Regions from separate parts of the Streptomyces sp. NPDC127068 genome, predicted to be linked through region 2. Evidence: predicted binding sites of a transcription regulator. Region 2 holds the regulator's gene; each other region holds the start of a gene.

Region 1 (10,576 bases), on a different contig from region 2:
CCGTCACGGTGCGCACCCCCTTGGGCCGGATCGACTCCAGGGCCAGTTCCGGGAGCACCGCCACGCCGAGCCCCGCGCCGACCAGTCCCGTCACCGCCGGGTAGTCGTCGGTGGCGAAGTCGATCCGGGGCGTGAACCCGGCGTTCTCGCACACGTCCACGAGCTGGCGGCGGCAGCGCGGGCACCCCGCGATCCACGGGTCGTCGGCGAACTCCTCGATCCGGACCGTCCCCGCGTCGGCGAGCGGGTGCCCTTCCGGGACCAGACCGACCAGCCGGTCCGCGAAGAGCGGCCGTACCGTCAGGTCGGTCCACTCCTCCGGCAGCCGCCCGCCGGCCCCCTCGGCCGCGGCGTCCGCGCCCTCCGCCCCGGCCGGGTCCGCGTAGTGGAAGGCGAGCGCCACGTCGCAGTCGCCCTCGCGCAGCATCTCCACCGAGCGCGGCGGCTCCGCCTCCACGAGGGAGACCCGGGTGCCCGGGTGGGCGGCGCGCAGGGCGGCGAGGGCCGCCGGGACCAGGGTCGAGCTACCGCTCGGGAAGGACACCAGCCGGACCCGGCCCGCCCGCAGCCCCGCGATCGCGGCGACCTCCTCCTCGGCGGCGGTCAGCCCCGCGAGGATGCCGGCGGCGTGCCGCACCAGGGCCTCGCCGGCCTGGGTCAGCCGCATCTCACGGCCGGCGCGGACGATCAGCGGGGTGCCGGAGGACGCCTCCAGGGCCTTCATCTGCTGGCTCACGGCGGGCTGGGTGCAGCCCAGTTCGCGGGCCGCCGCGGAGAAGGAACCGGTGGCGGCGACCGCACGCAGGACACGGAGATGACGGGCCTCGATCACCCCGCCATGGTACGCGAGCATAAGCACCCCTTGGGTGTCCAGTGAAATAATCCATCGACACTTTCACCTCGGGGTGCATAACGTGCGAAGCATGAAGCTTCTGTCACTGAATGCCGGCAGGCCGAAGGCCGTCCCCTACACCAAGCAGCTGGACGGGGTGACCGGCATCGACAAACGCCCGGTGACGGGCCCGCTGCGGGTGGCCGCGCCGGGGCCCAAGGGCATCGGCGGCAGCGGGCTCGCGGGGGACGCGGTGTGCGACCTCCGCCACCACGGGGGCAACGACCAGGCCGTGTACGCCTTCGCCCGGGAGGACCTCGACGACTGGGAACCCGACCTGGGCCGCGCACTGCCCGCCGGCTGCTTCGGCGAGAACTTCACGACCGAGGGCGTCGACATCACGCACGCCCTGATCGGCGAGCGCTGGCGGGTCGGCGGGGAGCTGGTGCTGGAGGTGTCCTCGGCCCGCATACCGTGCCGGACCTTCGCGGGCTTCCTCGGGGAACGCGGCTGGGTCCGCAAGTTCACCGAGAAGGGCGCCCCCGGCACGTACCTGCGGGTGATCACCCCCGGCGAGGTCCGGGCGGGCGATCCGGTGGAGGTCGTGCACCGGCCCGACCACGACATCACCGTGCTGACGGAGTTCCGTGCCCTCACCACCCGGCGCGAACTGCTACCCCGGGTGCTCGTCGCCGGGGACGCGCTGCACCCGGAGACCCGGGAACTGGCGCTGGCGTACCGGGAGAAGTACGCGCAGTGAAGCGGGTGGGCCACCGGGCCGCGCCCCGCGATCACTAACCTTGCCCCATGACTACGGCTCTGATCACGGGTTCGACCGCCGGTATCGGCGCGGCGTTCGCCCGCCGCCTCGCCGCGGACGGCCACGACCTGGTACTCGTGGCGCGCGACGTCGAGCGGCTGCGCGCGCAGGCCACCGAACTGCACGACCGGCACAGGGTGGAGGCCGAGGTGCTCCGCGCCGACCTCGCCACCGACGAGGGGATCGAAGCGGTGGCCGCCCGCTCGTCCCAACCGCGGCGGCCGGTGGACCTGTTGGTGAACAACGCCGGCTTCGGGAACAAGGGCCGTTTCCTGGACGTGCCGGTCGCCGACGAGTTGACGATGCTCAAGGTGCACTGCGAGGCGGTGCTGCGGATCACGGCCGCGGCGACGGGGGCGATGCGGGAGCGGGGGCGCGGGGCGGTCGTGAACGTGGCCTCCGTCGCGGCGTTCCTGCCGCGCGGCACGTACGGGGCGTCCAAGGCGTGGGTCGTGCAGTTCACCCAGGGCGCGGCGAAGGACCTCGGCGGTTCGGGGGTGCGGCTGATGGCGCTGTGCCCCGGGTTCGTCCGTACGGAGTTCCACGAGCGGGCCGGGATGGGCACGGAGAACATCCCCGGGTGGATGTGGTTGGACGCGGACAAGGTGGTCGGTGCGGCGTTGGGCGACCTCTCCCGGGGCAAGGTCGTTTCCGTTCCCGATCCCCGGTACAAGGCGCTGATGGGGCTCGCGAAGTTGGCACCGCGGCCCCTGCTTGGTGGGATCACCGCCTCGACCGGCCGCAAGTACGGTCCTCGCTGACGCGGTGTCCTTTGTGGTGTCTTGTGCGGGTGCGCTGCCCTGCGGGTGCGCTGGTGCTTTGCGCAGTTCCCCGCGCCCCTGATCGGGTGCGTTGGCCTCGCGGTGCGCTGTCCTGTGCGGGTGCACTGTGGTTGCTCGCGCAGTTCCCCGCGCCCCCTATCGGGTGCTTACACCTGGCGGTGGTGGTTCCCTGCGGGGTGCGTGGTGGGATTGCGCAGTTCCCCGCGCCCCTGGATCTCGGGCGCTCCTCGCCGTCGTCGTCCGCCCCGCAGCGCACCCGCGCTGGAGAAGCCGCAGACAGACCCCAACCAGTCAGCCCCGATAGGGGCGCGGGGAACTGCGCGAATCCCCCCACGCACCCGCACGGGCCAGCGCACGGCCGCCGGACGGGCCCCGATAGGGGGCGCGGGGAACTGCGCAACAGCGGGACGCACCCCGCGGAACAGCGCACCGCCAGATGAGCGCACCCCGCAGGGAACCGCGGACCGGTAGGTGGACGCAGGCGGGCCCCGGGCCGGCGCCCCTGGGGAGGGGGCCGGGCCGGGGCCCGTCACCGTTAAAGCGTCAGACTCAGTGCGAGTGGCCGTGACCGCCGTGACCGGCGTCACCCTCGTCCTCAGCCGGCTTCTCGACGACCAGCGTCTCGGTCGTGAGCAGCAGCGAAGCGATGGAAGCGGCGTTCTCCAGCGCGGAGCGGGTCACCTTGACCGGGTCGATGACGCCGGCCTTGACCAGGTCGACGTACTCCTCGGTGGCCGCGTTGTAGCCGTGTCCGGCCTCCAGCTCGGCGACCTTGGAGACGATGACGTAGCCCTCCTTGCCGGCGTTCTCCGCGATCCAGCGCAGCGGCTCGACGGCGGCGCGACGGACGACGGCGACACCGGTGGCCTCGTCGCCCTCCTTGCCGAGGTTGCCCTCCAGCACCTTGGAGGCGTGGACGAGCGCGGAGCCACCACCGGAGACGATGCCCTCCTCGACCGCGGCGCGGGTCGCGGAGATGGCGTCCTCCAGACGGTGCTTCTTCTCCTTGAGCTCGACCTCGGTCGCGGCACCGACCTTGATCACGCAGACGCCGCCGGCGAGCTTGGCGAGGCGCTCCTGGAGCTTCTCGCGGTCCCAGTCGGAGTCGGTGTTCTCGATCTCGGCCTTGATCTGCGCGACGCGACCGGCGACGTCCTCGGAGTTGCCGCCACCGTCGACGATGGTGGTGTCGTCCTTGCTGACCGTCACGCGGCGGGCGGTGCCCAGCACGTCCAGGCCGACCTGGTCGAGCTTGAGGCCGACCTCCTCGGCGATGACCTGGGCACCGGTGAGGGTGGCGAGGTCGCCGAGCATGGCCTTGCGGCGGTCACCGAAGCCGGGGGCCTTCACGGCGACGGCGTTGAACGTGCCGCGGATCTTGTTGACCACCAGGGTCGACAGGGCTTCGCCCTCGACGTCCTCGGCGATGATCAGCAGCGGCCGGGAGCCACCCGCCTGGATGACCTTCTCCAGCAGCGGCAGCAGGTCCTGGATGGAGGAGACCTTGCCCTGGTTGATGAGGATGTACGGGTCTTCCAGGACGGCTTCCATGCGCTCCTGGTCCGTCACGAAGTACGGAGACAGGTAGCCCTTGTCGAAGGCCATGCCCTCGGTGAAGTCCAGTTCGAGGCCGAACGCGTTGGACTCCTCGACGGTGATGACACCGTCCTTGCCGACCTTGTCCATGGCCTCGGCGATCAGCTCGCCGACCTGCGGGTCCTGGGCGGAGAGCCCGGCGACGGCCGCGATGTCGGACTTCTCGTCGATCGGGCGCGCGGTGGCGAGCAGCTCGTCGGAGACGGCCTTGACCGCGGCGTCGATGCCCTTCTTCAGGGAGGCCGGGGAGGCGCCGGCGGCAACGTTGCGCAGACCCTCCTTGACCAGGGCCTGGGCGAGCACGGTGGCGGTGGTGGTGCCGTCACCCGCGATGTCGTTGGTCTTGGTCGCCACCTCCTTCACGAGCTGCGCGCCGAGGTTCTCGTAGGGGTCCTCGATCTCCACCTCACGGGCGATGGTGACGCCGTCGTTGGTGATGGTCGGGGCACCGAACTTCTTGTCGATGACGACGTTGCGGCCACGGGGGCCGATCGTCACCTTGACGGTGTCGGCAAGCTTGTTGACGCCGCGCTCAAGGGCGCGACGGGCGTCCTCGTCGAACTTCAGGATCTTCGCCATGGGAGCGGTTCAGCCCTCTCAGAAACTGCAGGAAAGCGGTAAACGGACCGCGCCCCCGGCACCCGGCTCAGCTTCGCGGGGGGCCAGGGGCGCAGCACACAACAAGATTCGTTGCGCTCGGTGAACTACTTCTCGATGATCGCGAGCACGTCGCGGGCCGAGAGGACGAGGTACTCCTCGCCGTTGTACTTCACCTCGGTGCCGCCGTACTTGCTGTAGAGGACGACGTCGCCGACGGCTACGTCGAGCTCGACGCGCTTGCCGTCCTCGATACGGCCCGGGCCCACGGCCAGGACGACGCCCTCCTGGGGCTTCTCCTTGGCGGTGTCCGGAATGACCAGGCCCGAAGCCGTGGTCTGCTCGGCGTCGAGCGGCTGGACCACAATGCGGTCCTCAAGCGGCTTGATGGCAACCTTGGAGCTGGTGGTCGTCACGATCCGACCTCCCCCTTCGGAGATCTCACGGGGTTAACTGTCTGAGGTGGCGACCAGGTGGATCCGTCGTCGCGGGTGCCGGACCTGCCTGTCGCTGCTGGCACTCACCAGTGGAGAGTGCCAGGGCCGAGACTATGACCGCGATTAGCACTCGGTCAAGCGGAGTGCCAACGCGCCCTCCGTCCGAGGGTCCGGAACCGCCCGCGGAGCGACCCCCGGAAGGCGGCCGTCGGGCCGGGTCCGCGGGGGTCAGACGTAGTCGGTGAGCCGGGCGACGGCGAGGCCCAGGGCCTGGACGCGGCGCAGCAGCCGGAGGGTCGCGGTGGTGGTGGAGGTGCCCGCCGGGGGGTCGGCGACGAGGACGTCCCCGGGGTTCAGCCGGGCGTCCGGGGCGGGGACGGGTCGACCGGTGACCACGGCGGACATGCCGCAGTCGGCGGCGGCCCGTAGCGTTTCGCGGTCGTGGGCCCCGTGGGGCGGGCGCAGCAGGTCCGGCCGGACGCCGAAGCGGCCGTGGAGCTTGTCGCGTTGGCCGCAGATCTCGGCGCGCTGCCCGGCGTAGGGCAGGCCCGGCAGGTAGGGGTGGTCGAGGGTGTGGTTCTGCACGTCCACGCCGAAGGGTCGCAGCCGCGCCAGTTCGGCGTGGCCGGGGCCCGGGGCCCGGTCGGTGAGGAAGACGGTGACCGGGAGTCGCAGGTCACGGACGAGTTCGCCGAACCGGGGGTCCTGGCCCGCGCCGTCGCCGTAGACGAGGAAGACGACCGGGTCCCGGGTGGGGACGCGGTCGATCACGGGCGCGAGGTCGGTGGCCGGGGGTGCGCCGGGGGCGCTCGCCCCGCCCGGGCGCGCGGGCCGCGGGGCGGGGGCGAGCGGTGCGGCCAGCCCCCAGCGACGGTGCGCGTCCGGCGCCGGGCTCGGTGCCGGGTCGGCCCCGCGCGAGGCGGTCCGGTGCAGGGACCCGCGCACCCCGTCGGCCCGGTCGGCGGGGTGCGCGCAGCCGGTGAGGGCCGGGGCGAGGACCCCGGCGACCAGCAGGGCGGCCAGCCGGCGCGGTGGAACGCGTCGCGCGGACCGCCCGCGGGCACTCACAGATAGTCCTCCAACTTCGCCACGGCGTAGCCCTGGTCGGTGATGAGCTTGAGGAACCGGCGGATGGTGTCCGGCATGGTCCCGTTCCAGTCCTTGCGACCGCGGAAGTGGGTGAGGACGATGTCGCCGGGCCGCAGGCTCTTGTCGTACTCGCGGTACTCCCAGCGGTCGACGAAGACCTCCTCGTTCCACAGCGGCACCTGGGTGATGCCGCACGCCTTGGCGGCGCGCAGGGTGTCCTCGTTGTAGTTGCCGTAGGGCGGCCGGAAGACGGTGGGGCGGGTCCCGTACTGCTTCTGGAGGACGTCCTGCATCCCGCAGATCTGGTGCTTCTGCTGCGCGTAGGACAGGCCCGGTAGGTACGGGTGGGTCAGCGTGTGGTTGTTGAGGGTGACTCCGGCGTCGCGCATCTTGCGGAAGTAGCCGTAGTCCTCCTTGACCAGGTAGTCGCTGAGGAACGCGGTGTACGGGACGTCGAGTTCCTCCAGCATCTTGATCAGCGCCGGGTCCTTGTCGGCGCCGTCGTCGATGGTGAGGAAGACGACCTTGTCCTCGGTCGGGATCGTGGTGAAGACCGGCGGCAGGTCCTCGTGGCCCTCGACCTCGAAGCCGGACCTGGTGGTGGTCTTCGGCTTGACGGCGGGCGGGGGCGGTGCGGTCAGCGGGGCCTTGGCGAGTCCCCAGCGCTTGGCGATGGCGAGCCGGGCGGCGGCGATCGTCCGCTTCCGGGCGGCGGCGGCCTCCGCGGCCTCCTTCGCCTCCTTGGCCCCCTTGGCCTGTTTGGCTTGTTTTCCCTGCTCGGCCCGTTCGCCCGGGGCGCCGCCCGCTCGGCCCGAGGCGGCGGGTCGGGTGGGCTCGGCCTCCGTGCCGCAGCCCGCGAGGGCGGTCGTGGCGACGGTGAGGGCGAGTGCGGCGACGAGGGACCGGGTGAGGGCCCCGGGGCGTGCGGACCCGCGCCCCGCGCGACCGACTCGCCCGTCCCGCTCGTCACCCCTCGGACAACCCTTTTCCGTATTTTGTTCGTTTTGTCGTACTAGTCGCATGGGGCCGCATCCTGTCAGCGCCCCCGGCGCGCCCCGCGCCGACACCGCCCACCGGCACCGGACCGTCCACCGACTGGCCCACAATGGCCCGGTGAGCACCACCGATCCGCACCCCGCGCCCGAGGCGCAGTTCGCCGCGCTCCTCACCGACGAGGGCCGCGCCCTCCTGGAGGAGGTCCGCGACACCGAACCCGCACGGGAACTCGCCGTCGCCACCCGGCTGCGCCGCGAGCACCCCGCCGCACTGGTGAACGCCGCACTCGGTCAGGCCCGGTTGCGGCAACGGGCGGTGGCGAAGTTCGGGGCGGTCGACGCGGCGCGGATGTTCTTCACCCCGGACGGGGTCGAACAGGCCACCCGCACCAGCGTGGCCGGCTACCGGGCGCGCCGGATGCGGGAGTCGGGGGTGACCTCGGTCGCCGACCTGTGCTGCGGGATCGGCGGGGACGCGATCGCCCTGGCCCGGGCGGGCATCCGGGTCCTGGCCGTCGACCGCTCCCCGCTGACCTGCGCGGTGGCCCGCGCCAACGCCCGGGCCCTGGGGCTCACGGAGCTGATCGAGGTCCGCGAGGCGGACGTGACCGAGGTGGCCACCGACGGGTACGACGCGGTGTTCGTGGACCCGGCGCGCCGGGGCGGACGGGGCCGGATCTTCGACCCCGAGGCGTACTCGCCCCCGCTGAGCTGGGCGGTCGACGCGGTACGGACGGCCGGCCGCGGGGCGTTGAAGATCGCACCGGGCATCCCGCACGAGGCCGTGCCGGACGGCGTGGAGACCGAGTGGATCTCCGACCGGGGCGACCTCAAGGAGGCGGTGCTGTGGTTCGGGACGGGGGCGCCCGACTCCCGCCGCTCCACCCTGCTGCCCGGCGGCGACTCCCTCACGGCCTCGCTGGCCGCGATGCCCCCGGACCCGGCGGTGCGGGAGGTCGGACGGTACCTGTACGAGCCCGACCCCGCGGTGATCCGGGCCCGGCTCGTCGCCTCGGTGGCCGCGGAGGTGTCCGGCGGGCTGCTGGACGAGACCATCGCGTACGTCACCTCCGACGTGCTGCGCCCCACGCCGTTCGCCACCGCGTACGAGGTGACCGACCACCTCCCGTTCCACGTCAAGCGGTTGAAGGCGCTGCTGCGGGAACGGGGGGTGGGCGTCCTCACCGTCAAGAAGCGGGGGTCCGCCGTCGAACCCGAGGAACTGCGGCGCAAGGTGCGGCCCCAGGGTCCGCATGCTGCCACGGTGTTCCTGACCCGGGTGGCCGGCGCCCCGACGATGCTGATCGGCCACCCGGTGCCGAACGGGGCGTAGCCACCCCCGTACCGCTCTATGCCGAGCGGTCGGCGGGGGTGGGGGCCGACGACGGGGACGGGGACGAGGTGGGGGCGGCGGGCTCCGGGGCGCGGTAGACCAGGGCGGCCAACAGGGTTCCCCCCGCGAGCATCGCCGCGGCGACGAGGAACGCCGCCGAGTAACCGTCCGTCAGCGCGCCGCGCGGGTCGCCGTCCGAGGCGGCGCCCGCCCGGGTGGCCACCGCGACGAGCACCGCGAGGCCCACCGAACCGCCGATCTGCCGGGAGGTGGTGAGCAGCCCGGACGCCATGCCGGCCTCGTGCGCCGACACCCCGCTCGTGGCGGCGGTGCCCAGCGGGACGAAGCACAGGCCGATGCCGATGCTGGAGACCAGCGAGGGCACGAACATCACGGACCAGAAGCCACTGTCCGGCGTGATCGCCAAGGCCCAGTAGAGGAGCCCGACGGCCCCGAGCAGCCCTCCGGTGAGCATCAGCGGACGGACGCCGAACCGTGCCATGGTCTTCGCGGCGATCACCGAACCCACGATCAGGCCCAGGCAGAACGGCAGGAACGCCAGCCCGGTCGTCGTCGGCCCGTACCCCAACACCTGCTGGAGGTAGAGCGAGACGAAGTAGAAGGCGCCGAACTGAGCGGCCGACAGGAGCAGCGAGAACACGTTCGCGGACAGCACCGGCCGCAGCCGCAACAGCCCGAGCCGCAGCAGCGGTCGACGGTGCCGGGCCTCGACCGCCGCGAAAACGAGCAGCAGGGCGAGGGCGGTGCCGAGCGTGGCCAGGGTGGCGCCCGCGCCCCAGCCGATCTCCTCGGCCCGGACCAGGCCGAGCACCAGGACGGTCGTCCCGGCGGTGACCAGGACCGCGCCACCGGCGTCCAGCACGGGGCGGTCGTCCGTGCGCCGGTCGACGGGCACGGCGATCCGGGCGGCGAGCCCGGCCAGCAGCACCACGGGCACGTTGACCAGCATGGTGGCCCGCCATCCGGTCCAGTCGGTGAGCAGCCCGCCGGCGAGCACCCCGACCGCCCCGCCCAGCGCACCCGCCGCGCCCCACAGGGCGAGCGCCCGTGAGCGTTCCGGGCCCGCCGGGTATCCGACGGTGATCAGGGCGAGCGCCACGGGGGCCAGTGCGGCGGCGCCCGCGCCCTGGACCGCGCGGGCGGCGATCAGCCAGCCGGGCCCGGAGGCGAGGCCGGCGGCGAGGCTCGCGAGGCCGAAGAGCGCGAAGCCGGCGATCAGCACGCGCCGCCGCCCGATCAGGTCGGCGAGCCGTCCGCCGAGCATCAGCAGCCCGCCGAAGGCGAGGGCGTACGCATTGACCACCCAGGTCAGGTCCTCGGGCGCGAAGCCGAGGTCGGCGCGGACGTCCGGCAGGGCGACGTTCACCACCGACATGTCGAGCGCGACGAGGAACTGAACGGTCAGCACCACCGGCAGGAAGAGGGCGTGCCGAGGGGATTGGTTCACCATGGCCCGGACTTTACTTTACACGTATAGAAATAGGGAGAGGGAGAGAATGTGACGGTGGCGACGAACGACAGCACCGACGCGGGCGAAACGGGCGGCACCCCTGGCGACGACGCGGCCACGGCCCCGCGCAAGGCCGGGCGGAAGGCCGGGCGGCCCCGCCGGATCGATCCCGAGCGGATCGTCGCGGTCGCCCGTCGCATCCTCCAGGAGGAAGGTGTCGACGCGCTGTCGATGCGCAGGGTCGCCAAGGAGGTCGGGACGACCCCGATGGCGCTCTACCACCACGTCCGGAACAAGGACGAGCTGCTGATGCTGACCCTGTCGGGCATGGCGCGTACGGTGCCCCGGCCCGAACTGCCCGAGGACCCGCGCGAGCGGCTGATCGCGATGTCCCTGCACATGTACCGGACGCTGCGTCGGATGCCCTGGGTGGTGGCCGTGTTGAGCCTCGGCGACCTCACCGACAAGGGGGCGCTGTGGATCATGGAGGAGTTCATCGGGGCGGCGATGGCCTGCGGGCTGAGCGCGGACGACGCGGTGCGCGCGTACCGGACCGTGTGGCACTGCGTCTACGGCGAGTTGGTGTTCCGGGCCGCGATGGAACGGCGGGCCGCGGAACCCGGC
Region 2 (10,576 bases):
ACGCGTCATGACGTCCCCCTCCCCCTCCGGGGTGCGCAGGGGGCTCCCCGGGCAGGCGATGGTATAGGTCCCGCGATCCGCCAACTAGCCTTTTTTGTAGGCTTGTTGTCTGTTTTTTGCCTGGATGGGGCACGCGTTTCCGGTGCGGTCGAGCGGTCAGCTGAAACCGACGGTCACATGGTCGATGAGGTGCTCGACCGGCCCGAGCAACTCCGGTTCCAGGTCCTTGTAGCTGTGTACCCGGGACAGGACGTGCTGCCAGGCGGCGCCCGTGTGCGGGGGCCAGCCCAGGGCGGTGCACACCCCCGTCTTCCAGTCCTGCCCCCGCGGCACCCGCGGCCAGGCGGCGATGCCGAGCGCGGCGGGCCGCACCGCCTGCCAGACGTCGACGAACGGGTGGCCGACGACCAGGGTGTGCGGGTCCGTGATCGAGACCGCGATCCGGGACTCCTTGCTGCCGGGCACCAGATGGTCCACCAGGACGCCGAGCCGGGCGTCGGGGCCCGGGGCGAACTCCGCGACGATCGCCGGCAGGTCGTCCACGCCTTCCAGGTACTCCACGACCACGCCCTCCACCCGCAGGTCGTCGCCCCACACCTTCTCGACGAGTTCGGCGTCGTGACGGCCCTCGACGTAGATGCGCCCGGCGCGTGCGACCCGCGCCCGCGCCCCCGGTACGGCCACCGAGCCGGAGGCGGTGCGCTGGGGACGGTCGGGGGCCGGGCGCCCGGGGCGGACCAGGGTGACCGGCTTGCCGTCGATCAGGAACCCGCGCGGTTCCATCGGGAAGACCCGGTGCTTGCCGAACCGGTCCTCCAGGGTGACGGCGCCCGCCTCCACCTGGACCACGGCACCGCAGAACCCCGTCGCGACCTCCTCCACCACGAGGTCCACCTCCGCGGGGACCTCGGGCGCGGCGCTCTGCTTCTTCCAGGGCGGAGTCAGATCCGCTGAGTACTGACGCATCCCGCGACGATAGAACGCCCGACCCCGCCCCCCGCGCGTGCCTCAGCCGCCCGCCGCCGTGCGCAGCACGTCCCGCTGGGCCGTGACGAACGCCGCCCCCACCACGGCCCCGTGCCCCGGCACGTACCGCCCGCTCGGCCCGCCGAGCGCGAGCACCCGGTCCAACGCGTCCGGCCACGCCGCCGGGTGTGCGTCGGGCCCCGCCTGCGGCGCCCCGGACTCCTCGACGAGATCGCCGCAGAACACCACCGGCGGTTCCCCGGCGACGACCACGACCAGGTCCTGCCCGGTGTGCCCGGGCCCCACGTCCGCGAGGACGACCGACACGCCCCCCAGGTCCAGGGCCAGCGTCCCCGTCACCTCCACCCCGGGCGCGCGCAGCGCCCCGGCCGCCGCCGCGGCCTCGCCGGGGCCGACCCCGTACCGCACCGCGTCGTCCCGCAGTTCCTCCCGCCCCGCGACCAGCAGCGCACCGAGGCCGGCAGCCCCGTACACCGTCGCCCCGGGGAACGCCGGCGCGCCGAGGACGTGGTCGAAGTGCGGATGGGTCAGTGCGAGGTGCGTGACGCGCCCGCCGCCGAGCAGCCGCTCGGACTGCTCCCGCAGCTCGGCGCCCTCCCGCAGGGTGGAGCCCGCGTCCACCAGCAGGGCCGCCCGTTCGCCCGCGACCAGCCCGACCGTGCAGTCCCAGCCGGGCAGCCGTCGCCGTCCCGTCCGGGGCCCGATCCGCTCCCAGCCCTCCGCCGCCCAGGGGATGTCCCGTGTCGTCCGCATACCGTGACGCTAGGTCATTCCGGGTGGGCGCGCGGCGCCGCCCCGACCCGCTGGGTCCGCGGTCGGGCGGCCGGCCGGGGAGCCTGGCCGGACGGCGCGGCGCAGTGGCTCGTGACACGGCCTTGCTACGTGCGTACCCACCGGCCGTACACTTGGCTGGGAACGCTGGCACTCGACTGTCATGAGTGCCAGGCACCGTTCCGCGGGGCCGGTTAGGGCCCGCGCCGACGCAGCGGGAACCAGAGGAACGGGAGGTGCGCGATGCTCAGTGAACGCAGGCTGGAAGTGTTGCGCGCCATCGTCCAGGACTACGTCGGCACGGAGGAGCCGGTCGGCTCCAAGGCGCTGACCGAACGGCACCGTCTCGGCGTCTCCCCGGCTACGGTCCGTAACGACATGGCGGCGCTGGAGGAGGAGGGGTTCATCGCCCAGCCGCACACCAGTGCGGGGCGCATCCCCACCGACAAGGGGTACCGCCTGTTCGTGGACAAGCTGGCCGGGGTCAAGCCGATGACGGCCCCCGAACGGCGGGCCATCCAGAACTTCCTCGACGGGGCGGTGGACCTCGACGACGTCGTGGGCCGCACGGTCCGGCTGCTGGCGCAGCTGACCCGGCAGGTCGCCGTGGTGCAGTACCCGTCGCTGACCCGTTCGACGGTGCGGCACGTGGAACTGCTGTCACTGGCCCCGGCCCGGGTGATGCTCGTCCTGATCACCGACACCGGTCGGGTCGAGCAGCGGATGGTGGACTGCCCGGCTCCGTTCGGCGAGACCTCGCTCGCGGATCTGCGGGCGCGGCTCAACAGCCGGGTCGCGGGCCGTCGGTTCGCCGACGTTCCGCAGCTGGTGCAGGACCTGCCCGAGGTGTTCGACAGCGAGGACCGGGGCAGTGTCTCGACCATCCTCTCCACTCTGTTGGAGACACTGGTCGAGGAGACGGAGGAGCGGCTGATGATCGGCGGTACCGCCAACCTCACCCGCTTCGGACATGACTTTCCCCTCGTGATCCGGCCCGTCCTGGAGGCGTTGGAGGAGCAGGTCGTCCTCCTCAAGCTCCTCGGCGAGGCGGAATATTCGGGCATGACCGTAAGGATCGGTCACGAGAACGCCCATGAGGGGCTCAACTCCACGTCCGTCGTGTCGGTGGGCTACGGTTCGGGCGGCGAGGCAGTCGCCAAGCTCGGCGTGGTCGGACCGACCCGCATGGACTACCCGGGAACGATGGGAGCAGTACGCGCAGTGGCACGTTACGTCGGACAGATCCTGGCGGAGTCGTAAGTGGCCACGGACTACTACGCCGTACTAGGCGTGCGCCGCGATGCGTCCCAGGACGAGATCAAGAAGGCGTTCCGGAGGCTCGCGCGCGAGCTGCATCCGGACGTCAACCCCGATCCGAAGACCCAGGAGCGGTTCAAGGAGATCAACGCCGCCTACGAGGTGTTGTCGGACCCGCAGAAGAAGCAGGTCTACGACCTCGGCGGCGATCCGCTGTCCCAGGCGGGCGGTGGACCCGGCGGCTTCGGCGCCGGTGGCTTCGGCAACTTCTCCGACATCATGGACGCCTTCTTCGGAACGGCGTCCCAGCGCGGCCCCCGCTCCCGCACCCGGCGCGGTCAGGACGCGATGATCCGGCTGGAGGTGGAGCTGGACGAGGCGGCCTTCGGGACCACCAAGGACATCCAGGTCGACACCGCCGTCGTCTGCAACACCTGCAACGGCGAGGGCGCGGCGCCCGGCACCAGTGCCCAGACCTGTGACATGTGTCGCGGTCGGGGCGAGGTGTCGCAGATGACCCGGTCGTTCCTCGGCCAGGTCATGACCTCGCGTCCGTGTCCCCAGTGCCAGGGTTTCGGCACGGTCGTGCCCACCCCGTGCCCGGAGTGCGCGGGCGACGGCCGGGTCCGTTCCCGTCGCACCCTGACGGTGAAGATCCCGGCCGGTGTCGACAACGGCACCCGCATCCAGCTCGCGGGCGAGGGCGAGGTCGGCCCCGGCGGCGGCCCCGCCGGTGACCTCTACGTCGAGATCCACGAGCTGCCGCACGCGGTCTTCCAGCGGCGCGGTGACGATCTGCACTGCACGGTGACGCTGCCGATGACGGCGGCCTCGCTGGGCACCAAGGTGCCGTTGGAGACCCTGGACGGCATGGAGGAGATCGACATCCGGCCCGGTACCCAGTCCGGCCAGTCGATCCCGTTGCACGGTCGGGGCGTGACGCATCTGCGGGGCGGCGGCCGGGGTGACCTGATCGTCCACGTCGAGGTGCAGACCCCGTCCAAGCTCGACGCCGAGCAGGAGCGGTTGTTGCGGGAGCTGGCGAAGCTGCGCGGTGAGGAGCGCCCCATCGGTCAGTTCCAGCCAGGTCAGCAGGGACTGTTCTCCCGGTTGAAGGACGCGTTCAACGGTCGCTGACGCGATGCGTCCCGGCGGCCGGACCGCCACCCTCCGTAGTGGCCGACCCCCGTCCCGGTTCTCGTCCGGGCGGGGGTCGGCCATGCATCGGTGCGAAAACGCTAGGGCTGTCGGGGAATTGGCGAACAATCGCCGCTCCCGAGCTGGTGCAACCCTCAAGCACCGCGCTGACCAGCGCAGGTGTGCTCCCGTCGATGATCCACCCGTATCCACACACGGCCGGAATATGCCAGATGTACGGCTGGATTCGGACTTGTGTGGAGGACGTGACAACATGCCGTCATGTCCTCCGCACTGACCGATCTCCTTCCGTGCCCGATCGTGCAGGCCCCGATGGCGGGCGGGGTGTCCCGGCCGCAGCTGGCCGCAGCCGTGTCCGAAGCGGGCGGACTGGGGTTCCTCGCCGCCGGCTACAAGACGGCCGACGGCATGTACCAGGAGATCAAGCAGGTGCGGAGCCTGACGTCCCACCCCTTCGGCGTGAACGTCTTCATGCCCCAACCCGAGTACGCGGACCCGGCGGTCGTCGACGTCTACGGACACCAACTCGCCGGTGAGTCCGGCTGGTACGACACCGAGCTGGGGGACCCCGACAGCGGCCGGGACGACGGCTACGACGCCAAGCTCGCGATCCTCCTCGACGACCCCGTACCCGTGGTCTCCTTCCACTTCGGCTGTCCGACCCGCGAGGTCATCGCCGCCCTCCGCAAGGCGGGCACCCTCACCCTCGTCACCGCGACCACCCCCGAGGAGGCGCGGACCGTCGCCTGGTCCGGCGCCGACGGGGTGATCGCCCAGGGCATCGAGGCGGGCGGACACCAGGGCACCCACCGGGACAGCCTCGACAACGACGGCACCGGACTCGGGCTGCTCGCCCTCGTCACCCAGGTCCGGGAGGACGTGGAGATCCCCGTCATCGCCGCCGGGGGGCTGATGCGCGGCGCCCAGATCGCCGCCGTGCTCGCCGCCGGGGCCGATGCCGCGCAACTCGGCACGGCCTTCCTGCCCACCCCCGAGTCCGGCGCCCACCTGATGCACAAGCAGGCGCTCACCAACCCCCTGTTCACCCGCACCGAGATCACCCGCGCGTTCACCGGGCGCCCCGCGCGCGGCCTGGTCAACCGCTTCCTGCGCGAACACGGCCGCTACGCCCCCGCCGCGTACCCCCAGGTCCACCACCTCACCGGCCCGCTGCGCAAGGCCGCCGCCAAGGCCGCGGACCCGCAGGGCATGGCCCTGTGGGCGGGCCAGGGCCACCGGCTCGCCCGGGAGATGCCCGCGGGGGACCTGGTCGAGGTGCTGTGGGCGGAAGCCGCGGACGCCGTCGACACCCTGGCCGTCGGGAGGGCCTCGTGACCGCACCCGTTTTCGTCGTCCCCCACCTCGACGGCCTCGACGCCCCCGGTGGGCGTTTCGTCCTCGACGGCCCCGAAGGACGGCACGCCGTGTCCGTGAAGCGGCTGCGGGCCGGTGAGGACATCGTCCTCACCGACGGGCAGGGTCGCTGGGCGGACTGCGTCGTCACCGGCTCCGAGGGCAAGGACCGACTGCTCGTGCACGTCACCTCCTCCCAGGAGGAACCGCCCCCGGCACCGCGGCTCACCGTCGTCCAGGCCCTGCCCAAGGGCGACCGGGGCGAACTCGCGGTGGAGACCATGACGGAGACCGGCGTCGACGCGATCGTCCCGTGGGCCGCGGCCCGTTGCGTCACCCAGTGGCGCGGGGACCGGGGCGCCCGGGCCCTCGCCAAGTGGCGGGCCACCGCCCGCGAGTCGGGCAAGCAGTCCCGGCGGGTGCGGTTTCCCGAGGTGGCGGACGCCATGACCACGAAGCAGGTCGCCGCGCTGCTGGCCTCGGCTGACTTCGCGGGCGTCCTGCACGAGGATCAGCACCATGGCAGTGCGCCCTTCGCCACTGCTGAACTCCCCGGCGCCGGGGAGATCGTCCTCGTGGTCGGTCCCGAAGGCGGCGTCTCGCCCGAGGAGTTGGCGGCTTTCGCCGAGGCGGGGGCGGGTGCGTATCGGCTCGGGGCGAGCGTGTTGCGGACCTCCACTGCGGGTACGGTGGCCGCGGGGCTGGTGCTGGCTCGCACCGGGCGCTGGGCCTGAGGGGCGCGGCCCCGACCCGTACGTCCCGCTGCGCGTGCGTTGTTCCGTGCGGTGCGCTGGGGTTTTGCGCAGTTCCCCGCGCCCCTGATCTTCGTGCGTCCGGGCGCGGTGCGTTGTTGTGCGCGGTGCGCTGGGGGATTGCGCGGTTCCTCGCGCCCCTGATCTTCGTGCGTCTCGGTGCGGAAGCGCGACGCGCTGTCCGTGCCTTTGAATGTGATCGAAACCGGTGACCTGGGAAGCCACCGCTGCCTAGGGTGATCGGGTGACTCAGTCTGCGTACTTCCGGTACCCGCATGTCCACGGCGAGTTGGTCGCCTTCACGGCAGAGGACGACGTCTGGATCGCACCACTCGACGGTGGGCGTGCCTGGCGGGTAAGCGCCGACAACGTGCCCGTGAACCATCCGCGGATCTCCCCGGACGGCACCACGGTCGCCTGGACCTCCACCCGCGACGGCGCCCCCGAAGTCCATCTGGCGCCCGTCGACGGCGGCCCGTCCCGCCGGCTCACCCACTGGGGCGGCTCCCGCACCACCGTCCGCGGCTGGACCGACGACGGCCGGGTCCTCGTCCTCGGCTCCCACGACCAGGCGAGCTTCCGCCGCAGTTGGGCCCGCGCCGTCCCGCTCGACGGCGGCCCCGCCGAAACCCTGCCGCACGGCCCCGTCGGCGACGTCGTGACCGGACCCGGCGGCCGGACCGTGCTCCTCTCCGCGGGGATGAACCGCGAAGCGGCCTGGTGGAAGCGGTACCGGGGCGGCACCGCGGGCAAGTTGTGGATCGACCGCACCGGCGACGGCACCTTCGTCCGCCTCCACGCCGACCTCGACGGCAACATCGAGTACCCCGTCCGGGTGGGCGAGCGGATCGCGTTCCTCTCCGACCACGAGGGCGTCGGCGCCGTGTACTCCTCCCTCGTCGACGGCTCCGAACTGCGCCGCCACACCCCCCTCGACGGCTTCTACGCCCGGCACGCCGCCGGCGACGGCACCCGGCTCGTCTACGCCAGCGCCGGTGAACTCCTGCTCCTGGACGACCTGTCGGGCGCCGCGCCCCGCCGCCTCGACATCCGCCTCGGCGGCCAGCGCACCGACCTCCAGCCGCACCCCGTCAGCGCCGAACGCTGGTTCGGCGCCGCCTCCCCCGACCACACCGGACGCGGCAGCGCGGTGTCGGTGCGCGGCTCGGTCCACTGGGTGACCCACCGCGAAGGACCGGCCCGCGCCCTCGCCGCCGAGCCGGGCGTCCGGGCCAGGATGCCGCGCACCTTCCGGGCGGACGGCGAGGAACACGTCGTCTGGGTCACCGACGCGACGGGCGAGGACGCACTGGAGTTCGCCCCCGCCACCGGCGCCCCCCTGCCCGGCGGCCCGGCTCCCCTCGACCCGGCGGACCCCGTACCCGCGGACGACACCACCACCGGCAGCACCGCCACCGCGCACCCGCCCCGTCGCGTCGGCTCCGGTGAACTCGGCCGGGTCGTGGGCCTGGCCGTGGCCCCCGACGGCTCCCGCGCCGCGGTCGCCGCGCACGACGGCCGCGTCCTGCTGGTGGAGCGGACCAGCGGCGAGGTCCGGGAGATCGACCGCGGCGCACACGGCGACGCCTCCGGCCTCGCCTTCTCCCCGGACTCGGCCTGGCTGGTCTGGTCGCACGCCGGTCCCGGCCCGCTGCGGCAGCTGAAACTCGCCCACACCGCCGACGGAACCGTCACCGAGGCCACCCCGCTGCGGTTCCGCGACTACGCGCCGGCGTTCACCGCCGACGGCAAACACCTCGCCTTCCTCTCCGCCCGGGCCTTCGACCCCGTTTACGACGAGCACGTCTTCGACCTCGTCTTCGTCGACGGCTCCCGCCCGCACCTGATCACCCTCGCCGCCACCACCCCGTCCCCGTTCGGACCGCAGCGCCACGGCCGCCCCTTCGAGACGCCCGACAAGGACGAGACCCCGGACAGCGAAGGCGCCCCCACCACCCGCATCGACCTCGAAGGGCTCGCCGACCGCATCGTCCCCTTCCCCGTGGAGTCCGGCCGCTACTCCACCCTCCGCGCGGCGAAGGACGGCGTCCTGTGGCTGCGCCACCCCGTGGTGGGCGTCCTCGGCACGGCCCGCGCCACCCCGGACGACCCGCACCCCAAGGCCGACCTGGAGCGCTACGACCTGGTCCAACGCCGGATGGAACACCTCGCGTCCGACGCCGACCACTTCGCCGTCACCGGCGACGGCAAACGCGTGCTGCTGTGGACGGACGGCAAGCTGAAGGTCGTCCCCAGCGACCGGCGCGCCCCCTCCGACGAGGACGGCGACGCCCACCTCACCGTGGACCTCTCCCGGGTGCGCCACCAGATCGACCCGGCAGCCGAGTGGCGCCAGATGTACGCGGAGACCGGCCGGTTGATGCGCGACCACTTCTGGCGGGCCGACCTCGGCGGCGTCGACTGGGACGCCGTCCTCGACCGCTACCGGCCCGTCCTCGACCGGGTCGCCACCCACGACGACCTGGTCGACCTGCTGTGGGAGGTGCACGGCGAACTCGGCACCTCCCACGCCTACGTCATCCCGGGCGGCGGCTGGGGCCACGGCGACGGCGCCCAGGGCCTGCTCGGCGCCGACCTCTCCCGGCACCCCGACGGGCGGTGGCGCATCGACCGGGTGCTGCCCTCCGAGACCTCCGACCCGCGGGCCCGCTCCCCGCTCGCCGCACCCGGGGTGGCCGTCCGCGGCGGGGACGCCGTCCTCGCCGTCGGCGGACACCCGGTGGACCCGGTCACCGGCCCCGCCCCGCTGCTCGCCGGCACCGCGGGCAAACCCGTGGAACTCACCGTGCTCCCCGCCGCGGGCGGCGCCCCGCGGCACGTCGTGGTCGTCCCGTTGGACGACGAGGGGCCGCTGCGCTACCACGCCTGGGTCGCCGACCGCCGTGCCCACGTCCTGGAACGGTCCGGCGGGCGCCTCGGCTACCTCCACGTCCCGGACATGATGGCCCCCGGCTGGGCCCAGATCCACCGCGACCTGCGGCTGGAGGTCATCCGCGAGGGCCTGATCGTGGACGTCCGCGAGAACCGGGGCGGCCACACCTCGCAACTCGTCGTGGAGAAGCTGGCCCGCCGGATCGTCGGCTGGGACCTGCCCCGCGGTCAGCGCCCGGTGAGCTACCCGCAGGACGCCCCGCGCGGCCCGGTGGTGGCCGTCGCCGACGAGTTCTCCGGCTCCGACGGCGACATCGTGAACGCCGCGATCAAGGCCCTCGACATCGGCCCGGTCGTCGGCACCCGCACCTGGGGAGGCGTCGTCGGCATCGACAGCCGCTACCGGCTCGTCGACGGCACCCTCGTCACCCAACCCAAGTACGCCTTCTGGTTGGAGGGGCACGGCTGGGACGTCGAGAACCACGGCGTCGACCCGGACGTGGAGGTCGTCCAGGCCCCGCAGGACCACGCGGCGGGCCGCGACCGGCAGTTGGACGAGGCCGTCCGGATCGCCCTCGACGCCCTCGCACGGCACCCCGCGAAGACGCCCCCGCCCCTGCCGTAGCACTCCGGCGCCCCGGCGGCGGGCCGGCCACCGATAGCATGCCCCCGTACCCGGCACCGCCGGGGCGCACGCCCGAACCCGACCCGTGAGGAGACGTGAGCGACGTGACCGACGTGGCTGGACAGCCGCAGGACGACTGTCTGTTCTGCAAGATCGTGGCCGGCGAGGTGCCCGCGACGATCGTCCGGGAGACCGAGACCACGGTCGCCTTCCAGGACATCAACCCCCAGGCACCGACCCACGTCCTGGTCATCCCGCGGGTCCACTACCCGGACGCGGCCTCGCTCGCCGCCGCCGCACCCGAGGTCGCCGCGGACGTGCTGCGGGAGGCCGGACGGGTCGCCGCCGCGCACGACACGCAGAGCTACCGCATCGTCTTCAACACCGGCTCCGGCGCCGGGCAGACCGTCTTCCACGCCCATGCGCACGTCCTGGCGGGCCGCGGCCTCCAGTGGCCCCCCGGCTGAACCGTGTCCGCCCGTGAACTCGTCGTCCTCGGCACGGCCAGCCAAGTGCCCACGCGACACCGCAACCACAACGGCTACCTGCTGCGCTGGGACGGCGAGGGCATCCTGTTCGACCCGGGCGAGGGCACCCAGCGGCAGATGCTGCGGGCCGGGGTCGCCGCGCACGACATCAACCGGATCTGCGTCACGCACTTCCACGGCGACCACTCGCTCGGCCTCGCCGGGGTGATCCAACGCATCAACCTCGACCGGGTCCCGCACCCCGTCACCTGCCACTACCCCGCCTCGGGGCAACGCTTCTTCGACCGGCTGCG
Region 3 (10,576 bases), on a different contig from region 2:
ACCAAGCTCGTCAAGGCCGACAACCTCGCCCGCGAACTGGGCGTGACCGGCGGCCTCTACGTCAAGGACGACTCCGGCAACCCGACGCACTCCTTCAAGGACCGGGTCGTCGCCCAGGCCCTGGAAGCCGCGCGCGCCTTCGGCTTCACCACCCTCTCCTGCTCCTCCACCGGCAACCTCGCCGGCGCCGTCGGCGCCGCCGCGGCCCGCGCGGGCCTGCGCTCCTGCGTGTTCATCCCGCACGACCTGGAGCAGGCGAAGGTCGTGACGGCCGCCGTCTACGGGGGCGAGCTCGTCGCGATCGAGGGCACCTACGACGACGTGAACCGTTTCTGCTCCGAGCTGATCGGCGACCCGCTCGGCGAGGGCTGGGGCTTCGTCAACGTCAACCTGCGCCCGTACTACGGCGAGGGCTCCAAGACGCTGGCGTACGAGATCTGCGAGCAGTTCGGCTGGGAGATCCCGGACCAGTGGGTCATCCCCATCGCCTCCGGCTCGCAGCTCACGAAGATCGACAAGGGGCTCCAGGAGCTGATCAAGCTCGGGCTCGTCGCCGACAAGCCGTACAAGATCTTCGGCGCCCAGGCGACCGGCTGCTCCCCGGTCTCCGCCGCCTTCAAGGCCGGTCACGACGTGGTCCGCCCGCAGAAGCCGGACACCATCGCCAAGTCGCTGGCCATCGGCAACCCGGCGGACGGCCCGTACGTGCTCGACATCGCCCGCCGCACCGGTGGTGCCGTGGACGACGTGGACGACGCGGCCGTCGTCGACGCGATCTCGCTGCTGGCCCGGACCGAGGGCATCTTCGCGGAGACCGCGGGCGGCGTCACCGTCGGCGTCACCAAGAAGCTCATCGAGGCCGGTCTGCTCGACCCCTCGCTGTCGACCGTCGTCCTCAACACCGGCGACGGGCTCAAGACCCTCGACGCGGTGGCGGACCGGGCCCGGCCGACCGCGACGATCCGGCCGGACCTCGACGCGTTCCGCGAAGCGGGCCTCGCCACCGGCTGACACCACCCCGCCGCGCAGGGCAGGGCCGGCCCGTCCGCCCTGCCCGCCCCGCACGTGATCCCCGTGCGCGATCCCTGTGCGGGGGTTCCTGTACGTGATTCCCGTACGCGTCCCTGTACCGTCCCGCCGGAAACGACCGGAAAGGCCGCCCCATGAGCGTCAACGTCCGTATCCCGACCATTCTGCGCACCTACACCGGCGGCAAGGCCGAGGTGCCCGCCGAGGGGGCCACCCTCGCTGAGGTGATCGCCGACCTGGAGAAGAACCACGCCGGCATCGCGGGGCGCGTCCTGGACGACCAGGGCAAGCTGCGCCGGTTCGTGAACGTGTACGTCAACGACGACGACGTCCGCTTCGAGCAGGGCCTCGGCACCGCCACCCCCGACGGCGCCGGTGTGTCGATCATCCCCGCGGTCGCCGGCGGCTAATCCTGCGCTCCGGGCCGCCGCCCCGCGGGCCCGGCGCTCCTGACGCTGCGTCACCGTGATGACCCCCTCCGCAAGAGAAGCGGAGGGGGTCATTCCATAGGGTTGAACGCGATAGGGTTGGGGAAATGGCTCGCGCGCTTGTCCTTCACACATATGACTTCTCGGCCGCGCGGCGACAAGAAGTAGCCAAAGAGCATTACCGAATTAGCCCCTTTGTGGCTTTTGCTGGGCCCGACTTGCCCTGAATTCCAGTCAATTATCTGGACATCTCCGATGCGTCGCGCCTGGATTTCTCGTCCAGTTGACCTGTTGCAGACGGCAGTTGGACAGATACATTCAGCGGCGGTCGACGCGTTCCGGCGCACACCCCCAACCGTTGGGGGGTGGAGGTATGACCCGGGTCCGCGAAGTGCGGTCCTGTGCAAGGGCCAGTAATAGGGGAGTTAGGCATGGCTCAGGGCACCGTCAAGTGGTTCAACGCGGAGAAGGGCTACGGCTTCATCGCGGTCGACGGTGGTGCGGATGTTTTCGTCCACTACAGCGCGATTCAAATGGACGGGTACCGCACCCTTGAAGAGGGCCAGCGGGTCGAGTTCGAGATCTCGCAGGGTCAGAAGGGGCCGCAGGCGGATATGGTCCGCGTGGCCGTCTGAGCCGCGCGTCGACTGGCTGCGACGTTACGGAGGGTCCGCACCCGGCAGGGGTGCGGACCCTCCGCATTGCCCGCGCGGGTGCGGGGTGGTTGCTCGCGCAGTTCCCCGCGCCCCTAACGGGGCCCGCCTCGGGTCAGGCGGCGACGCTGGGTAGCGCCCCCCTTCAGGGGCGCGGGGAACTGCGCAAAGCAACAGCGCACCCGCACCGGGCGACGCACCCGCAGGGAAGCGCACCGAAGGGGCGCGGGGAACTGCGCGGGCAACCACGGCGCACCCGCAGGAGGCAACGCACCCCGCAGGGGAACGCACCTGTGCGTCGGGAGAGCGGAATGCCGCTGACCTGCGGCGGAGCCCTCGGGGGGTCGCCGGAAAACGCCAAGCCGCTTGCACTCGCACCGGTCGAGTGCTAATCATTGGCGTTAGCACTCTACGAGTGAGAGTGCTACGAAGGACCGGGTCGGTGAGGCCCGCGGGCCGGGTGGGGCAAGGATTTCGCCCGGTGTCGCAGGTCGTCCGTCGCGGGCGCCAGCGCGGTCCGTACCATCCGCTCCCACGCTCTCGTCAGGGCGCGGGTAGGACCCCCTTCAGTCCGGGAGGACCACTTCACATGGCCAAGATCATCGCGTTCGACGAGGAGGCGCGGCGCGGCCTTGAGCGCGGTATGAACCAGCTCGCCGACGCCGTCAAGGTCACCCTCGGCCCCAAGGGCCGCAACGTCGTCCTTGAGAAGAAGTGGGGCGCCCCCACGATCACCAACGATGGTGTCTCCATCGCCAAGGAGATCGAGCTCGAAGACCCCTACGAGAAGATCGGCGCCGAGCTGGTCAAGGAGGTCGCGAAGAAGACGGACGACGTCGCCGGTGACGGCACGACGACCGCGACCGTCCTCGCCCAGGCGCTGGTGCGCGAGGGTCTGCGCAACGTCGCCGCGGGTGCCAACCCGATGGCCCTGAAGCGCGGCATCGAGAAGGCCGTCGAGGCCGTCTCCGCTGCCCTGCTGGAGCAGGCCAAGGACGTGGAGACCAAGGAGCAGATCGCCTCCACCGCCTCCATCTCCGCCGCCGACACCCAGATCGGTGACCTCATCGCTGAGGCCATGGACAAGGTCGGCAAGGAAGGCGTCATCACCGTCGAGGAGTCCCAGACCTTCGGTCTGGAGCTGGAACTCACCGAGGGCATGCGCTTCGACAAGGGCTACATCTCGGCGTACTTCGCCACCGACATGGAGCGTATGGAGGCGTCCCTGGACGACCCGTACATCCTGATCGCCAACTCCAAGATCGGCAACGTCAAGGACCTGCTGCCGCTCCTGGAGAAGGTCATGCAGTCGGGCAAGCCGCTGCTGATCATCGCCGAGGACGTCGAGGGCGAGGCCCTGTCGACCCTGGTCGTGAACAAGATCCGCGGCACCTTCAAGTCCGTCGCCGTCAAGGCCCCGGGCTTCGGCGACCGCCGCAAGGCCATGCTCGGCGACATCGCGATCCTCACGGGCGGCGAGGTCATCTCCGAGGAGGTCGGCCTCAAGCTGGAGAACGCGACCCTGGACCTCCTGGGCCGCGCCCGCAAGGTCGTCATCACCAAGGACGAGACCACCATCGTCGACGGTGCCGGTGACACGGACCAGGTTGCCGGTCGCGTCAACCAGATCCGCGCCGAGATCGAGAACTCCGACTCCGACTACGACCGCGAGAAGCTCCAGGAGCGCCTGGCGAAGCTCGCGGGCGGCGTGGCCGTCATCAAGGCCGGCGCCGCGACCGAGGTCGAGCTCAAGGAGCGCAAGCACCGCATCGAGGACGCCGTTCGCAACGCGAAGGCCGCCGTCGAAGAGGGCATCGTCGCCGGTGGTGGCGTGGCCCTCCTCCAGGCTGGTGCCGTCTTCGAGAAGCTGGAGCTGGAGGGCGACGAGGCCACCGGTGCCGCCGCCGTCAAGCTCGCGCTTGAGGCTCCGCTGAAGCAGATCGCCGTCAACGCCGGCCTTGAGGGTGGCGTCGTCGTGGAGAAGGTGCGCAACCTGACTCCGGGTCACGGGCTCAACGCCGCGAGCGGTGAGTACGTCGACATGATCGCCGAGGGCATCCTCGACCCGGCGAAGGTGACGCGTTCCGCGCTGCAGAACGCCGCGTCGATCGCTGCGCTGTTCCTCACGACCGAGGCTGTCATCGCTGACAAGCCGGAGAAGGCTGCGGCTGCCGCGCCGGGCGGTATGCCCGGTGGCGACATGGACTTCTGAGCCTCTTCGGCTCGGACTCCGCGTCTCGTTCCGAGGGCGGCACCCCCTGGTGGGGTGCCGCCCTCGGGCGTTCCCGTCGCGTTCGTCCGCGGGTGCGTGGGGGTTGCTCGCGCCGTTCCCCGCGCCCCTTCGGTGCGCTTCCCTGCGGGTGCGTTGTTCGGTGCGGGTGCGCTGTGGTTTTGCGCAGTTCCCCGCGCCCCTGATGGGGGCGCTTCCCCTTGTGGGTCAGCTGAACGCTGTGGTCAGGGGCATCCTCACGTCGGAGACCGGTACGCCCACCGCGGCGAGCCGGTCGACGGCCCACAACACCGCCTCCCTCGCTGAGGCTGCGCGCACCGTGCACGGGAACCGCACGCCGCGGGGGTCCTCCTCCCAGCCGATCGCGCCGCCGGCGAGTTCGGGTGCGTGGTCGAACGCGTCGGACTCCCGCTCGGTCGGGCGCCCCTCCGGGTACAGGACGAACGTCCAGTCGCGCACAGCCGCTGTGCCTCCGGGTGAACTCATCGATCTTCTTCCTCTCGGTGCGTCGGTGGGGCACGCGTACAGGGTCACCGTGCTGCCTCCGCTGATGCTGCCGTAGCGGCGGATGGCCACCGGCGCGGTCGTCCATCGGGAGCAGACGGCGCAGCGGGCCGTGAAGGGCCGGGGTGGTGGTCCGGCCGGTGCGTCGGGGGTCATGGGGTCGTCGCCATCCGTACGTGGCCCCGGCGGGTGCGCTCACACCCGCCGGGGCTCTGTCACGCCCGTTCTGTCGGAGCCGGTGGGGAAGGCCGGCTCCGACAGGACGGGGCTCAGTCGTCCAGCGCCGGGGAGTGGTGCCCCGGGAGGTGGCTGTGCAGGTTGAGCTCCCGCACCTTGGCGCGCAGTTCGCGCAGGGCGGGGCTGTCACGCCCCGGCCCCTCCTCCGGTTCCCGGGGGCGATCCGGGCACTGGGGGTAGCCGCAGGTGCAGGGAGGGAACGTCAGGGGGCTGGCAGGAGGCAGCACCTCTCCCTCGTCGTTGAGGAACACCGGTCTTCTCACCTTGCTCTCGTGTCCCGGTCCGGTGGCGGGCGCCACCTGATCGGGTGCTTGTTGCCTGATGTGACCACGAGTCGACGGTGCGTAAGTAGATTGAATGAGGGGGGCTACAGGGCCCACCTCGGCGTTCAAACTGCTACGTCGCAGGGAGAGCAAGGTCACCGCGATGAACGATGACGAACCAGCAGAGTTTTTGAATCCTCTAGAGGCATTCGGTGTTGACGTGCGCGAGTTGCGCAGGACCCGCCGGATCACGCTGAAGGGGTTGGGCGACGCAACGGGGTACTCGATCAGCTACGTGTCCAAGGTGGAGACGGGGACGGTCCACCCGAGCGAGAAGTTCGCCGAGGGATGCGACCACGTATTCGGTACGGGGTCCATGCTGGCGAGGCAACGGCAACGGGCTCTGGAGGGTGACCATCCGACTTGGTTCATGCCATTCGTGGTCTACGAGCGCAAAGCGGTGCGCATCTTCGACTACTCCACGTTGTACCTGATGGGGCTGTTGCAAACCCCGGAGTACGCCCGTGCGTCGTACCGCCTCACCATGCCGGGGATGACACCGGAGCTGATTGAATCCAAGGTGGCGGCGCGTATGAGCCGTCGTGAGGTGATGACCCGCAACGAACCGCCGCCTCCGAAGCTGTGGGTGGTGCTCCATGAGGCGTGCCTGCACGTACGGGTGGGCGGCTCGGAGGTCATGGCGAGGCAGCTCGACAGGCTCCTCGAAGAAGCAGAAAGGGCGGGGGTTACCTTGCAGTTGCTGCCCTTCGAAGCGATGCCAGTCGTGGCGACCCCATTTACGTTGCTGGTCTTTGAGTCCCGGCCTACGCTGCTGTACGCGGAGGGTCCTGTGACGGGACGGCCGCAGGACGCGCCCAAGATCACGGCCGCTGCGGGGGAGGTCTACGATCAATTGCAGGCCGAGGCCCTGGGTCGTCGGGCGACTCTTGACCGGATCTGGCGAATGCGTGAGGAGTACAGGCGTGAGTGACACCACGTGTGAGATAGCGGGCTGGGTGAAAAGCACCCACAGCGCGCCCAACGGTGGTCAGTGCGTCGAGTGGGCCCCTGAGTTCGCGTCGGCTCATGGCGTCGTCCCCGTGCGGGACAGCAAGGTCCCCGGTGGCCCCGTTCTGCTGGTGAGTGAGCGGAGTTGGATGGGCCTGGTGGCGTTGGCGCGGCGCGGCGAGGTCTGACGTACCGCACCTCGGATGGGCTTGAGGTCCGGCCGGACAAAGGGAGTGCGCACCGTGACGAACACCAGCGTGATGAACAGCCGGAACACGGTCTGCGTGATCGTCCATGACAAGGTCACGGACAGGATCGCCGCCGTGCTCTACGCCGCGCGCAACTGGTTTCCACAGCCGGCCTGGACCGTCCCGGGCGGCAAGGCCGAGCCCGGCGAAGCCCTCGACGAGGCCGCTGCCCGCGAACTCAAGGAGGAGACCGGACTGCTCGTCGACCCGGCCGATCTGGCCCTCGTCCACGTCGTCCACGCCGAGCAGGGCTGGGACCAGGCCGGGCAGTTCGTCCTCTTCGTCTTCGCCACCGACACGTGGACCGGCGAGCTGACCAACACCGAGCCGGACAAGCACCTGGCCGCCCGGTGGGTCGCGGCGGACCGCCTTCCCGAGCCCGCGTTCCCGACCGTCACACAGGCCCTGGCCGCATTCCGGGACGGAGGACCGTCCTTCTCCCGCTACGGGTGGTCGGCCACCTCGACGTGACCTCCGGTCAGCTGCGGGGTGCCAGCTGCCCGCGTAGCCGCGCCGCGTCCCGCATCGGGGGGAGGCCGTACACGCTTCGGTACTCCCGGCTGAACTGGGTCGCGCTCACGTAGCCGACGGCCTCCGCCACCGACGCCGCGGTGGTTTCGCCGGCCGTCAACCGTCGCCGGGCCTCCTGGAGCCGTAGTTGCTTCTGGAAGCGGAGGGGGCTCATGCCGGTGGCGGCCTTGAAACGGCGGTGCAGGGTCGCGGTGCTCATGTGCGCGACCGCCGCGATCTCCTCGACGGTCAGCGGTTCGGCGTAGTGCGCGCAGATCCACGCCGCCGCCGCGCGCACCCGGGCCGTAGCCGAGTCCGCCAAGGTGAACTGGCGCAGGACCGGGCCGAGCGGGCTGCTGAGGAGTCGGTACAGGATCTCGCCCTCGATGCGGGGCGCCAGCGGGCCGATGGCATCCGGGGTGTCGAGCAGTCGCACCCATCGGGTGACCGCGTCGAGGAGTTCCGGTGTCATCGTCGCGGTGACCTGGCCGCTCGGACCGGGCAGCGGGCGCGGGCTCGACTCGCCCATTTCCAGCAGCAGTTCGGTGAGGACGCGACCGTCGAGCCGCATGATGGCCGAGCGGTACGGCACACGTTCGCACGAGGCGGTGACCGGTACCCGGAGCGTGTTGAGGAACATGTCGCCGCGCGCGGTCACCCAGCTCCGCTCGCCCGCGACGGCTCGTTTGGCGCCGTCGGAGATGAAGCAGACCATCGGGTCGTAGAGGAGGTCGGCGGGGGCCACCGGCTCGTCCAGCGTGATCAGCGAGAGGCGTGGCACGGCCGTCTCGGACCAGAGTCCGACACTGTGCCGGGCGATGTCCGCCGACAGTCGATCCAGCACGCGACGCTCCCTTGCTGAGAGGATCGGGCAATCCTATGCGGTGCGTGCCCCATGACCGGGGACGGGCCCGCGCCTAGCGTTCGGGGCATGACGCAGAACGTGAACCTTCCGCACCGCAAGCTCGGCACCCAGGGCCTGGAGGTCGGGGCGATCGGCCTCGGCACGATGGGCATGACGATGGCGTACGGCACCGGGGACGAGGAGGGCGGGACGGCCGCCATCCGCCGGGCGTACGAACTGGGTGTCACCCTCTTCGACACCGCCGAGCTGTACGGCATGGGCACCGGCAGCAACGAGCAGTTGCTCGGCCGCGCGGTGAAGGACTTCCGCGAGGAGGTCGTCATCGCCACCAAGTTCGGCTTCGACCTGAGCGATCCGGAGAACTTCGCGAACGGGCTGGACAGCCGTCCGGAGCACATCCGGGAGGTCACCGAGAACAGCCTGCGCCACCTGGGCACGGACCACATCGACGTGCTCTACCAGCACCGGGTGGACCCGAACGTACCCATCGAGGACGTGGCGGGCACCGTCGGCGAGCTGATCGCCGAAGGCAAGGTCCGGTACTTCGGGCTCAGCGAGGCGGGCCCGGACGTCATCCGGCGGGCCCACGCCGTGCACCCGGTGTCGGTGCTCCAGACCGAGTACTCGGTGTTCGAGCGTGCAGTGGAGGCCGAGGTGCTGCCGGTCGTCCGCGAGTTGGGCATCGGGTTCGTGCCCTACTCGCCGCTGGGGCGGGGCTTCCTGACCGGGGTGGTGAAGCCCGGCGCGGAGTACCCGGCGGACGACATGCGCAGTTTCGACGAGCGTTGGCAGCCCGGCAACTACGAGAAGAACCTGTCCGCCGTACGGGAGTTGACCGCGCTGGCCGAGGGCAAGCACGTCTCCGTCACCCAACTCGCGTTGGCCTGGCTGCTGGCGCAGGGCGACGACGTCGTTCCCATTCCCGGAACCCGTAGCCCCGAGCGGGTCGCGCAGAACACCGCCGCGGCGTACGTGGCGCTCACACCGCAGAACCTCGCCCGCATCCAACGCATCCTGCCGCGCGGCGCGGCCGGTTCGCGCTACCCGGACTCGATGATGCCCACTTGGTGACCCTCTCGGGTCCCGGAGTGGGAGGGGGAGTCAGAGTCGGAGCCCGGTTCGGGGAAGTTCCGCGCGGGCGGCTTTCCCGAACCGATGTGCACTCCTCACGGGAGCCATGGGCCTTCAGGGTCCCCGAGTGCCCTCGCCGGAGCCGCCCACACCATGACCTCCGAGGATCCCCTGTTGGACGTCGTGTTCATCTGCCTCCACCACGATGGTCGTCCCCCCGCGGTGAATGGCACACGGCGCCGCGCAACGCCTATCGCCGCGTGCCGATACCTAAAACGATCAGCAGGCCTGTCAGCAGCGCCCCCAGCGAGCCTGCCGTGTTGGCGCTGTCCTGCCTTCCGAACACGACTAAAACCACGTACGCCCCGATGACGATGGTGATCAGTAGGACGACGACCCACCAGGGAGCAGGTGGGTCTGAGCGGTGGTGGGGTTCCGATTCGGAGGATTTGGAGAGGGGATTCGATGACATTCGAGGAGCCTCCCGTTCAGACCATTTCCGCCCGGCGGCGGTCACGTCCGCATAGCCTCTCGCCCATGGTCTGAAATGACTAGTCCATGTGGGCTATTGATGTTGGATCTGAAGTGCGGTATAGGGCTCATGGGTCTTGGTGCTCGTGTGCTGCATGGTGGTGGGTGTGCTGTCGGTGAGGTGTCGAAGGGTGGGTCTGCCTCGCCAAGTCCGTTGTGAGGGTGACTTCGTGGGAGGGGGTTCCGTTCGGACCCGGCTTCGCTGGAGGTGTCGGATCGGGAGTCGTCGGCATCCTGGTTCGGTCGTTCATGGTGTGGACCCGGGTGCGTTGTTCGCGTAGGGCTGTGTGTGGTCGTTCGGGTTTTGTTATCACGGCTGTGATAATGTGCGGTCATGCCAGCTCGGATTGACCTCGAACAGCGTCGCAGGGATGTCATCGAGGCGGCTTTCCGCCTCTTGGTCGCCGAAGGCGTCAGCGGTATGTCGCTACGGAAGGTCGCCGCCGAATCGGGATGGAACATCGGATCGGTGCGCCACTACTTCGACGACCACCGCACTCTGCTCATGGCAGCCGCCACCGAGATCGGTGACCGCATGGGGAGGAGGCTCACCCGGCACTCGGCCGACGCGTTGGCCGGACTCCGGGGTGAGGTCGCCGTCGACGCCTTGCAGGAGATGGTCGAGGAGTTGTTGCCGATCGACGAGGAGCGCCGCGTCGAGTCGATCGTGCTGACGGAGTTCATCGTCGCCGCACGGGTGAATCCGGTCTTCCGCCCGGTGACCGAGCAGATGGCCGCGGACGTGCGCACGGTGTTCACGGACGCCCTGGGGGCGCTCGGCGTGCCCGAACCGGCCGAGGAGGCCGAACGGCTCGTGGCCGTCCTGGGCGGGTTGGTGATCGATTCGGTGACACCCCACGGCTCGCTCGGCGTCGAGCGACTCCGCAAGACGCTGCGGGCGCAGGTGCGTTCGGTGTTGGCGGCCGTTCCCGACCCCGTGCATTCCCGTCCGCCGGCCTGACGTACGCGCTGTCGGGGTCGCCGAAGCGCGTCGGACAT

The links. Region 2 encodes HrcA, which represses chaperone genes, less so after heat shock. Its sites were predicted from a motif close to TTNGCACTCNGNNNNNCNGAGTGCNAA; they were not measured.
Region 1: the regulator HrcA is predicted to act here: its motif matches at 5,188-5,214, upstream of groES (co-chaperone GroES).
Region 3: the regulator HrcA is predicted to act here: its motif matches at 2,512-2,538, upstream of groL (chaperonin GroEL).

Annotation. Positions count from the first base shown of each region.
Region 1 is NZ_JBHXEN010000004.1:108,357-118,932, reverse strand. It holds gene ACFWIA_RS03700 (LysR family transcriptional regulator) at 1-832, opposite strand, end outside; gene ACFWIA_RS03695 (MOSC domain-containing protein) at 924-1,592, shown strand; gene ACFWIA_RS03690 (SDR family NAD(P)-dependent oxidoreductase) at 1,640-2,413, shown strand; gene groL (chaperonin GroEL) at 2,984-4,609, opposite strand; gene groES (co-chaperone GroES) at 4,735-5,043, opposite strand; gene ACFWIA_RS03675 (polysaccharide deacetylase family protein) at 5,293-6,132, opposite strand; gene ACFWIA_RS03670 (polysaccharide deacetylase family protein) at 6,129-7,175, opposite strand; gene ACFWIA_RS03665 (methyltransferase domain-containing protein) at 7,174-8,481, shown strand; gene ACFWIA_RS03660 (MFS transporter) at 8,498-9,952, opposite strand; gene ACFWIA_RS03655 (TetR/AcrR family transcriptional regulator) at 10,007-10,576, shown strand, end outside.
Region 2 is NZ_JBHXEN010000042.1:8,154-18,729, forward strand. It holds gene ACFWIA_RS24585 (hypothetical protein) at 1-9, opposite strand, end outside; gene ACFWIA_RS24590 (DUF3097 domain-containing protein) at 157-966, opposite strand; gene ACFWIA_RS24595 (MBL fold metallo-hydrolase) at 1,009-1,740, opposite strand; gene hrcA (heat-inducible transcriptional repressor HrcA) at 2,002-3,018, shown strand; gene dnaJ (molecular chaperone DnaJ) at 3,019-4,152, shown strand; gene ACFWIA_RS24610 (nitronate monooxygenase) at 4,435-5,508, shown strand; gene ACFWIA_RS24615 (16S rRNA (uracil(1498)-N(3))-methyltransferase) at 5,505-6,260, shown strand; gene ACFWIA_RS24620 (S41 family peptidase) at 6,523-9,795, shown strand; gene ACFWIA_RS24625 (histidine triad nucleotide-binding protein) at 9,909-10,262, shown strand; gene ACFWIA_RS24630 (ribonuclease Z) at 10,266-10,576, shown strand, end outside.
Region 3 is NZ_JBHXEN010000039.1:13,956-24,531, forward strand. It holds gene thrC (threonine synthase) at 1-1,011, shown strand, start outside; gene ACFWIA_RS23550 (MoaD/ThiS family protein) at 1,164-1,439, shown strand; gene ACFWIA_RS23555 (cold-shock protein) at 1,889-2,092, shown strand; gene groL (chaperonin GroEL) at 2,700-4,322, shown strand; gene ACFWIA_RS23565 (hypothetical protein) at 4,548-4,826, opposite strand; gene ACFWIA_RS23570 (hypothetical protein) at 5,114-5,332, opposite strand; gene ACFWIA_RS23575 (helix-turn-helix domain-containing protein) at 5,508-6,335, shown strand; gene ACFWIA_RS23580 (DUF397 domain-containing protein) at 6,328-6,540, shown strand; gene ACFWIA_RS23585 (NUDIX domain-containing protein) at 6,595-7,071, shown strand; gene ACFWIA_RS23590 (AraC family transcriptional regulator N-terminal domain-containing protein) at 7,079-7,954, opposite strand; gene ACFWIA_RS23595 (aldo/keto reductase) at 8,042-9,046, shown strand; gene ACFWIA_RS23600 (TetR/AcrR family transcriptional regulator) at 9,912-10,538, shown strand.